DNA from 3 places in the Pseudomonas sp. 1L-E-NC-VB-C3 genome. Region 2 is predicted to be linked to each of the others. Evidence: predicted binding sites of a transcription regulator. Region 2 holds the regulator's gene; each other region holds the start of a gene.
The links. The regulator FliA, encoded in region 2, starts transcription of late flagellar genes. The targets are predictions, from matches to a motif close to CTAAAGTTTNNNNNNNNNNNGCCGNTAA.
Positions count from the first base shown of each region.

Region 1: AC0Z5Z_RS23005 (methyl-accepting chemotaxis protein) is a predicted target of FliA. The motif match lies at 1,246-1,273, and genes of this name have one in related genera.
Region 3: motA (flagellar motor stator protein MotA) is a predicted target of FliA. The motif match lies at 1,615-1,642, and genes of this name have one in related genera.

Region 1 is NZ_JBXAWD010000016.1:103,284-106,855, forward strand. It holds gene AC0Z5Z_RS23000 (MFS transporter) at 1-1,008, opposite strand, end outside; gene AC0Z5Z_RS23005 (methyl-accepting chemotaxis protein) at 1,440-3,497, shown strand.
Region 2 is NZ_JBXAWD010000007.1:174,758-178,329, forward strand. It holds gene flhF (flagellar biosynthesis GTPase FlhF) at 1-671, shown strand, start outside; gene fleN (flagellar synthesis regulator FleN) at 788-1,618, shown strand; gene fliA (RNA polymerase sigma factor FliA) at 1,615-2,355, shown strand; gene AC0Z5Z_RS13650 (chemotaxis response regulator CheY) at 2,523-2,894, shown strand; gene AC0Z5Z_RS13655 (protein phosphatase CheZ) at 2,913-3,572, shown strand, end outside.
Region 3 is NZ_JBXAWD010000003.1:192,590-196,161, reverse strand. It holds gene AC0Z5Z_RS06460 (HDOD domain-containing protein) at 6-1,544, opposite strand; gene motA (flagellar motor stator protein MotA) at 1,711-2,562, shown strand; gene motB (flagellar motor protein MotB) at 2,566-3,572, shown strand, end outside.

The sequences.
Region 1 (3,572 bases), on a different contig from region 2:
GATCGCCGAGAATGCCGACGCCAGAATGAAGCCGATCACCACGCTGAGAATGCTGGTCCAGAACAGATCGACATGCGGCAGGATCAGGGTGAATGGCGCCACCCCCAGGATGGAAAACCAGATCACTGCCTTGCGCCCGATCTTGTCGCCGATAGGCCCGCCGAAGAACGTCCCCGCCGCCACTGCGCCCAAAAACAGGAACAAGTGCAATTGTGAACTCGCCACCGACAGGTCGAACTTCTCGATCAGGTAGAAGGTGAAGTAGCTGGTGAAACTGGCCATGTAGAAATATTTGGAGAACACCAGCAGCCCCAGGACCACCAAGGCACTGGTCACCCTGCCCTTCGATAAGCCGTGCGTCGCGGCTTGGCCGGCCTTGAGCTTGAACAAGTTGAGGTGATTGGCGTACCAGCGGCTGATGCGGTACAGCACGAACAGCGCAAACACCGCGAACAGACCGAACCACGCCACATTGCCCTGGCCGAAGGGAATGATGATCGCCGCCGCCAGCAATGGGCCGAACGCGGAGCCGGCATTGCCGCCGACCTGAAAGGTCGATTGCGCCAGACCAAACCGGCCGCCCGAGGCCAGCCGCGCAACACGCGAGGCTTCCGGGTGAAAGGTCGACGAGCCGATACCAATCAGCGCCGCCGCCAGCAGAATCAATGGGAAGCTGCCGACCACCGACATCATCAGAATGCCGATCAAGGTACACACCGTGCCCGCCGGCAAAAGCCACGGTTTGGGGTGGCGATCAGTGTGGTAACCGACCCACGGCTGCAACAGCGATGCGGTCAACTGGAAGGTCAAGGTGATCAGGCCGACCTGGGTGAAGGTCAGGCCATAGTTGGCCTTGAGCATCGGGTAGATCGACGGCAGCACCGACTGGATCAGGTCATTGATCAGATGCGCCAGCGCCACCGCGCCGATGATGCGCATCACCAAGGGGCTGCTTTGCGGAGCAGCGGTCGCCGAGGCAGCGGCGGTCTGAACGTTGCTGATAGCCATGGAAATTCCGGACAGCAGATGGGTGCCCGAAGGCAGGTGCGTCAATGTGCCATTTTTCGGTGCGCTCGCGCTATCCCCTTAGCCAGCTAACTAACCAACATTCCTATCTCGCGTAGGAGCTGCCGAAGGCTGCGATCTTTTGATCTTGCTTCTAAGCATCAAAGTCAAAAGATCGCAGCCTTCGGCAGCTCCTACAGGGGATCGCTGGTGGCGAAGGTGATAGCTCAACGCCATGGTCTGAATCTTGCCTTGCTTCTGCCCTTGAACACGATCGCCTTACAAAGGCGCTCGACAATGGGAAGTTTCGCTACAGAGCCGGCCTACAGAGCGGGCGAGGGTGAACTTTCGAGGCCTTTTAGAGGGCACGGGTCGTGAGCCAACAGCTCGCGATGCACGCCAATGGTGCGTGGTGTCCAGAGGAGTCATGAGGCATGCAGGCTTTCCTTTCGCCGGGGATCAAATTGCTGGGGCGGTTTGGCTTCGCAGGTAAATTCCAATTGTTGTTTCTGCTGTTCATTCTGCCGCTGGCCGGCAGCCTGTTGATGATAGGCCATGACTATCGCGAGAAGCTCAATCTGATCTCGGGCGAACGTGCCGGCGTGCGTCAGCTGCTCGCGCTGGATGCGCTGGACAACCTGCTCGCCGCTCAACGCGACCGCGCCGCCCGCTGGCGCGCCACCGAGACCAATCGTCAGCCGACACCGGCCACTCTCGCCGCCATGGCCGCCTTCGACGGCGTGCAACCGGCGGTGCTGCAAGCCACCACGGAGCTGGGCAATGCCCTGAACCAGCAAGGCGCCGACGGCGCAATCCTCGAGCGCTTTCAGGCGCTGCAAACCGCACTCAATGGCCTTGATTCGAAAAGCTTGAGCAGTGTCGGCTGGTGGCCGGACGGTTATGACCGCTTCACCAATGCCTTGGGCGCGCTGCAAGCCTTGCGCGAGCAGATCGTCATGGACAATCGCCTGACCCTTGCACCGTGGCTGGAAACCTACCTGCTGACGCAGATTTCCACGCAGCACGCGCCGGACCTGATCGAGCGGGTCGGCCGTCTCGCCGCAGTCGGCCAGGCTTCGGTCGTCTCCGGTCAGTTCACCCTGCAGAGCCGCCTGCAGTTGCGCGACCTGCGCAGCCGCATTGGTGACGCCCGCGAGCAACTGGTGAAAACCGCCGGCCTGCTGGAGGCGCGTCTGCCAGCCGAGCTGCAAGCTTGGGCCGGCCAGTATCACGACAGCCTGAAACACCTCGACAGCGGCCTGAAAGTCCTCGACGACGGTGTGTTTGGCGGCAGCATCAACCTCAAGCCAGAGGACTTCGAACGCAGCCTCGACGCGCTGCTCACCGACCTCGCTTCCCTGCGCCAGCAATCCCTGGTCGCGCTGGATCAGCGGCTCGATGCGTATTACAGCTCGGCGATCCGCCAGTTCATTGTTGTCGCCGCAATCTTCGGTTGCCTGCTGTTGGCCGCGTTATACCTGTTCGTTTGCCTGCAAGCCTCGATCCGCCGTAGCGCCAGCGGCATCACCTTGCTCGCCGAAGCCTTGCGCGACGGTAACCTGAGCCTGCAAGTGCCGGTGGTGGGGCGCGATGAGCTGGCAGCGATCAGCACCGCGCTCAACGTCGCTGTGGTGCAATTGCGCAGCAGCATGCTCGGCGTCGACCACGAGACCTCGCAGTTGAGCAACGCGGTGCGCAGCCTCAACCAACACTCCAGCGGCGCCCTGAGCGAAGTCGAAGCGCAGCAATTGCAGATCAGCCAGATCGCCGCTGCCGCCACGCAATTGGCCGCCACCTCGCAAGGCGTCGCGCAGAGTTGCGAACAGGCCTCCGGCAGCGCCCAGCAAACCCGGCGCATCGCCGCCGACAGCAGCCGCGACAGCCAACGCACCACGGCGAGCATTCAGCAGCTCAATCAGCGCCTTAACGATACCGCCGCCGCGCTTGGCCGGGTCAGCGAGCAAGGCCAGCAGATTCAACTGGTCGTGGATACCATTCGCGGCGTCGCCGAGCAGACCAACCTGCTCGCGCTCAACGCCGCCATCGAGGCCGCCCGCGCCGGCGAACAGGGTCGCGGCTTTGCCGTGGTCGCCGACGAGGTGCGCAGCCTCTCGCAGCGCACGCAATCGTCCACCGCGCAGATCGCCGGCACCGTCGACAGCCTGCGCGCCACGGTCAACGAAGCGGTAAGCCTGATGGAAGCCGCCTGTGGTCAGGCGCAATCGGATGCCGAAGCAGTCACCGGACTCGGCGAACGCCTGGGAGAAATCGCCAGCGCCGTACAGAGTGTCACCGACACCCTGGCGCAAATCGCCACAGCGGTTGAAGAACAGGCCAGCACTGCCGACGAAGTCAGCGGCAATATCCAGCAGGTCGATCAAGCGGCGGTGCGTTTGCTCGAAGGCGCACGCGCCGTAAACCTCGCGGCGGACACCTTGAGCCAGGGTAGCGAGGCACTGAGCGCCAATACCGCCAGATTCCAACTGCGCTGACGCCCTCCCCGGCCCCGATTTTCGGGGCTGGAGGATAAGCAGTTGAAAACAGGAAGAAATATTTTCGATTTACGC
Region 2 (3,572 bases):
AAGAGGGCGGTGTGATTGCCATGGTCGGCCCCGCCGGCATGGGCAAGACCACCACGCTGGCCAAGCTCGCCGCGCGTTACGTGCTCAAGTACGGCGCGCAGAACGTCGCACTGGTGAGCATGGACAGCTTCCGCATCGGCGCGCAGGAACAACTGAAAACCCTCGGACGCATCCTCAACGTGCCGGTGACGCACGTCGATCCGGGCCAGTCGCTGGTGCAGGCATTGGATCCACTGCTACGCAAACGCGTGGTTTTGATCGATACTGCCGGGCTGCAAGCCAGTGATCCGGCGTTGCGCATGCAGCTTGAGAGCCTGGCCGGGCGTGGCATTCGCTCAAAAAATTATCTGGTCCTGGCAACCACCAGCCAGAAACAGGTTCTAACCGCCGCTTATCACAGTTACAAGCGTTGCGGGCTGGCCGGTTGCATCCTGACTAAACTGGATGAAACGGCCAGTCTCGGCGAAGTGTTGAGCCTGGCGATCAGTCATGAATTGCCGGTCGCGTACCTGACCGATGGCCCACGGATTCCGGATGATCTGCATCTGCCGCGTCGTCATCAATTGGTCAGCCGCGCCGTCAGCGTGCAAATGCAGGAAGAACCCAGCGAAGAAGCCATGGCTGACATGTTCGCTGATATCTATCACAGCCCGACCAAGCAGGTTGGCTGAGGTAATCATGAACAGTTTTTGTACCTACATCGATGGTCTGCCACGCATTGTTCCGATCAGGAACGCGCAGCCAGTAATGTGGCCTCCGTCTATGCAAGACAAGGTAAAGAAATAACATGGGCAGCATGCATCCCGTACAGGTGATCGCGGTGACCGGCGGCAAAGGTGGCGTCGGCAAGACTAACGTGTCAGTGAACTTGTCGCTGGCGCTGGCAGAGCTTGGCCGTCGGGTCATGCTGCTGGACGCCGACCTGGGCCTGGCGAACGTCGACGTTCTGCTGGGGCTGACACCCAAGCGCACACTGGCCGACGTTATCGAAGGCCGTTGCGAACTGCGCGACGTGCTGTTGCAAGGCCCGGGCGGGATTCGCATCGTGCCGGCGGCCTCCGGCACGCAGAGCATGGTGCACCTGAGCCCGGCGCAACACGCCGGCCTGATCCAGGCGTTCAGCGACATCGGCGACAATCTCGACGTGCTGGTGATCGACACCGCTGCGGGTATTGGTGACTCGGTAGTCAGTTTCGTTCGTGCCGCGCAAGAGGTGTTGCTGGTGGTCTGCGACGAGCCGACTTCGATCACCGACGCTTACGCGCTGATCAAGTTGCTCAACCGCGACTACGGCATGAACCGCTTCCGCGTGCTGGCCAACATGGCGCAGAGCCCGCAAGAAGGGCGCAACCTGTTCGCCAAGTTGACCAAGGTCACGGATCGCTTCCTCGACGTCGCCCTACAATACGTCGGCGCCGTGCCATACGACGAAAGCGTGCGCAAGGCAGTGCAGAAGCAGCGCGCCGTCTACGAAGCCTTTCCCCGTTCCAAGTGCGCACTGGCCTTCAAAGCCATCGCCCAGAAGGTCGATACCTGGCCGCTGCCCGCCAACCCGCGCGGGCATCTGGAATTTTTCGTCGAGCGTCTCGTGCAGCAAACCGCAGGGCCTGTGATATGACCGCCAGTGGCATGAATCTTTACAAAAAGTCGGCGCGTGACGCGCAATACGAATTGATCGAGCGTTACGCGCCACTGGTCAAGCGCATTGCCTATCACTTGCTGGCGCGCCTGCCGGCCAGCGTGCAGGTCGAAGACCTGATCCAGGCCGGGATGATCGGTTTGCTGGAAGTCTCGACCAAATACGACGCCAGCAAAGGCGCCAGTTTCGAAACGTACGCGGGCATTCGAATCCGCGGCGCGATGCTCGATGAAGTGCGCAAAGGGGATTGGGCACCACGCTCGGTTCACCGTAATACCAGGATGGTCAGCGACGCGATTCGCTCGATTGAAGCTAAAACCGGCCGTGACGCTAAAGATCACGAGGTTGCGGCCGAACTCCAATTGAGTCTCGACGATTACTACGGGATTCTGAATGACACCTTGGGCAGTCGCCTGTTCAGTTTCGACGACCTCTTGCAGGACGGCGAACACGAAGGGCTGCACGAGGATGGCGCCAGTGCTCATATGGAGCCGTCACGCGATCTGGAAGATGAACGCTTTCAGGCGGCGCTGGCGGACGCGATTGCCAATTTGCCGGAGCGTGAGCGACTGGTGTTGGCGCTGTACTACGACGAAGAGCTGAACCTCAAGGAAATCGGTGAAGTCCTTGGCGTCAGTGAATCGCGGGTCAGCCAGTTACACAGCCAGTGCGCGGCCCGTCTGCGGGGGCGTTTGGGGGAGTGGCGAGCGCGCTGAAGGCAGTGTGGGGACACTGCGAAACGAGGCTGGTGCGGTGATGAACGGCGCCGGTCTCGATCCGTTGTGCTCCAGACAAACTTTAAGTGCTGCGCCGATTGATTGAAGTGGCGCGTCCAGGTGCTGGGCGCGTTTAAGACTGCTTGGAGGTCGAATTGAACAAAGACATGAAAATCCTCATCGTTGATGACTTCTCAACGATGCGGCGGATCATCAAGAACCTGCTGCGCGATCTTGGGTTCACCAACACCGTCGAGGCCGACGATGGCACCACTGCCATTCCGGTGCTCAACAGCGGCAGCATCGACTTTCTGGTAACGGACTGGAACATGCCGGGCATGACCGGTATCGACCTGCTGCGTCACGTGCGCGCCGATGAAAAACTCAAGCACCTCCCGGTGTTGATGGTGACTGCTGAAGCCAAGCGCGAGCAGATCATCGAGGCCGCTCAGGCCGGTGTGAACGGTTACGTGGTCAAACCTTTCACGGCTCAAGCGTTGAAAGACAAAATCGAGAAGATTTTCGAACGCATCGGCTGATGAATGCGCGGGGGAGCTATGGAGCATAACGAATCATCACAGGGCGATTTCGAATCGACCCTGAAAAAACACGCGGTCGAACTGGTCGAGAGCCTTGAAAAAGGCAAGTTCGGCGACGCGGTGCAACTGATCCATGAGCTCAATCAGACCCGTGACCGCGGCCTGTATCAGGAAGTGGGCAAGCTCACACGTGAACTGCACAGTGCGATCGTCAATTTCCAGATCGATCCGCACATGCCGCAGGCCGAGGAAGTGTCGCAAATCACCGACGCCACCGAACGCCTGGGCTATGTGGTCAAGCTGACGGAAGCCGCGGCCAACCGCACCATGGATCTGGTGGAAAGCGCCACGCCGGTGGTCAACAGTCTGGCTGATGAAGCGCAGACGTTGAGCGCCGATTGGGGCCGCTTCATGCGTCGCGAGGTCGGGGCTGAAGAGTTCCGTGAACTGGCGCGCCGGGTCGACGGTTTTCTGTCACGCAGCAGCACGGACAACCGTGCGGTGTCGAGCAACCTCAACGACATCCTGCTTGCTCAGGATTACCAGGACCTCACAGGTCAAGTGATCAAGCGTGTGACCCAACTGGTCACCGAAGTCGAAAGCAATCTGCTCAAACTCGTGCTCATGGCCAGTCAGGTCGACCGCTTTGCGGGCATCGAACATGACCGCGCCGCAATG
Region 3 (3,572 bases), on a different contig from region 2:
CAGGCTCATTGGCCACGGCTGCTAAAGCTGTGCAGGGCTTTTTCGATGCACTGCGCGGTTTTGCCGAAGGCTTGCACAGTGATGTCGGCGAAGGGGCCGCCGCCCTGATCGGCAACGACGATCATGATCACCCGACCATTGTTGACCAATGAACGCAGAAACAGATGTTCGCCACGAAACAGCGTGCGCAGGCTCGCCGGTAACAAGGCCGAGAATTGTGCGTTGTTCTCCGGCGTGATCCGCACCTGCGCCTGCTGAGCGAGCAGGCGTTGCAGGACTTTGCTCTGGCTGACGACAAAACTCAGCGCCGCCGCATCCTTCGGCAAACCGGCGGTCTGGTGTACGCGCAGGGTCGAGTGCGTGCGGTCGGCCATCAGAATCATCACCCGGCGCATGCCGCTGGCCACCAGTGCCTCGCGGGCGGCGACGGTCAGGCTCATGGCATTGGTGAAGCGGCTGGGTTCGGCGAGCAGTTCGGCGCATTGCCGACGCCACTGGCCCAAGTCATCCGCATTCGGCGCTGCTGCCGGGAGCATGCCGGCCGGCAAGCGACGAGTGCCCCACGGCCAGATCAGCGAAACCGCCGGGTGCCACAAATCGGGCATCGCATGCTGACGCGCGCTGTTCGCCGCTTGCTGGTGCAACTGTTGCTGCACTTCGTCCATGGAAATCTGCAGATAGAGGCTGGTCAGGTACTGCCAGCGCTTGCTGTGCGGACTGTCCCAGGCCTGTTGCGCCGACAGCGCCAGCCCATTGGCCAGCAGCACGGTATTCGCCGGCTGGTTGAGCCAGCGGCGCAATGTCGGGTCATCGTCGAGGCGATTCTGCTGGCGCAGCGGGTGTTCACTGTCGCGGGCGATGCGCAGCACTTTGACCAGTTCGCGTTGTTCGCTGAGCAGCAATTTGTAGCCTTGCTCGACCCAGATCGGCAGATGCCAGGCGTGGACCAGTGCCTCGGCGATCTTCAACAGGCGCACGCCGAACAATTGCTTTTCGACCACACGTGCCGACTCGCCCTTGTGGATCACGCGCAGTTCCCACTCCTCGAGCAACTGCGGATACGTCAGTGCCAAGGGCCACAGCGGCGACAAAAACAGCAAGCTGCCCCAATGAATGTCCTGCCACAGCCGCGCGAGGCGACTGGCAAAAAAACCGTTGGCCTGTTGTGTCGCGTGTTGGCTGATCAGTTGCAATTGGCGCAAAGCCTTGGGGATTTGCCGGTGCGGTTCGGCGGGCAGGCGCGCGAGCAATTCTTCGGTGCGGGCAAGGCCCAGGCGATTGATCGCCACCTCAAGATTTTCCGCCGGCGCGGCCATGGTGCCGTGGGTGTGACGATTCGCCTCACGGATGACGCTCAAGGCCAGCGCCGGGCTGTCCTGCATCAGATCGGCGATGTCGCGCAGCGAGCTGCGATTGTCGCGGATCGCCCGGCAGACTTTGTCGTGAGCCTCTTGTGGTACGGGCAGGCGGACGCTGTCGAGCAGCTTGACCCAAGCCTGGAGCGTGGTCGGTATTACCGATGGAATGTTCGTTTCATTAGCCATGTCTGGACGAGATCTTCACTGACTGTAGACGCGCCCGGCATGGGCTAAATTGGCTTTTCGCCTGAACTGGCTATAGTCTGGCGCAGTTTTGCCGATAAGTAGAAGAAGAGATTTTTTAACTTCCGAATATGACCTTGAACCCGACTTAAACAAGTACCTTCTACCTATGGCTAAAATTATCGGCATCATCGTCGTATTCGCGAGCGTGCTCGGCGGATACGTGCTCTCCCACGGCAAGATTGCCGCTCTGATCCAGCCCTTCGAGGTGATGATCATCGGCGGTGCGGCCCTCGGCGCATTTCTCCAGGCCAACCCCGGTTACATGACGATGCACGTGCTCAAGAAATCCCTGAGCATGTTCGGTTCGCGCTTCACCCACACCTTCTACCTGGAAGTGCTCGGGCTGATCTACGAAATCCTCAACAAGAGCCGCCGTGAAGGCATGATGGCGATCGAAGGCGACATCGAAGATGCCGCCGCGAGCCCGATCTTCGCCAAGTACCCGGCGGTGCTCAAGGATGAACGCATGACCGCGTTCGTCTGCGATTACCTGCGCATCATGTCCTCCGGCAACATGGCTCCGCACGAACTGGAAGGCCTGTTCGACATGGAACTGTACAGCCTCAAGGAAGACCTCGAGCACCCATCGCACGCGGTCAACGGCATCGCCGACGGCATGCCCGGTTTCGGTATCGTTGCGGCGGTACTCGGTATCGTGGTGACCATGGCCTCGCTGGGCGAGGGCGACCAGGCGTCGATCGGTCTGCACGTGGGTGCGGCACTGGTCGGTACCTTCTTCGGTATTCTCGCGGCCTACGGTTTCTTCGGTCCGCTGGCGCATTCCCTGGCCCACGATGCCAAGGAAGAGCTCAACGTCTACGAAGCCATCAAGGCCTCGCTGGTGGCTTCGGCGTCCGGCATGCCGCCGTCGCTGGCGGTCGAGTTCGGGCGCAAGGTTCTGTACCCGGCGCACCGTCCAAGCTTCGCCGAGCTGGAACAAGCGGTTCGCGGTCGCTAAGTCATGGAAAATAATCAGCCGATCATCGTCAAGCGCGTCAAGCGCATTGCCGCCGGGCACCACGGCGGGGCGTGGAAAATCGCCTTCGCCGACTTTGCCACGGCGATGATGGCGTTCTTCCTCGTGCTGTGGCTGCTGTCCACCGCTACGCCGGAACAGAAGATCGCCATCGCCGGTTATTTCAAGGACCCGGTCGGCTTCTCCGAAAGCGGCACGCCGTACATCATCGACCTGGGTGGCACGCCGACCCTGGCGCCGGAAAACACCCTCAACCCGGAAGTGAAGTCGCAACCGCAACCGGACAAGGTCACGGTCGACACCGATCAGGTTGAAGGCATGGCCGAGCAGGTCGAGAAGGAGCGTCTCGAACTGCTCCTGCAAGAACTGCAGAACAAGGTCGACGAGAACCCGCAACTGCAGAAGTTCAAGGATCAGATCCTCTTCGAAATCACCCCGAACGGCTTGCGCATCCAGATCATGGACGCCGAGAATCGGCCGATGTTCGACTCCGGTTCCGCACGCCTGAAACCGTACTTCGAGGACATCCTGCTGGCCATGGCCGACACCATCAAAGCGGTGCCGAACAAGATCAGCATCAGCGGCCACACCGACGCCAAGCCGTACATTGGCACTGGCGACTACGGCAACTGGGAGCTCTCGGCCAACCGCGCCAATGCGGCTCGCCGTGCCCTGGTCGCGGGCAGCTATCCGGATGCGCAGGTGGCGCGGGTGGTCGGTTATGCCTCGTCGGCGTTGTTCGACCGGGAAAACCCGTTCAACCCGGTCAATCGCCGGATCGACATTGTCGTGCTGACCAAAAAGGCCCAGGCCGCCATTGAAGGTGCGCAGGGTCCCGAGGCGGCGAAACCGGCGGATCAGGGGCAGAACGGTGCTGCACCGGCAGCCCCGGTTGATCCGAATGCGTTGCCGGCGGACAAACAGCCAGTGCCGGCTCACGAGTTGCGCGAGCGGTTGAATCTGTTTGACGATGCGGCGCCGAAACCGGCTGA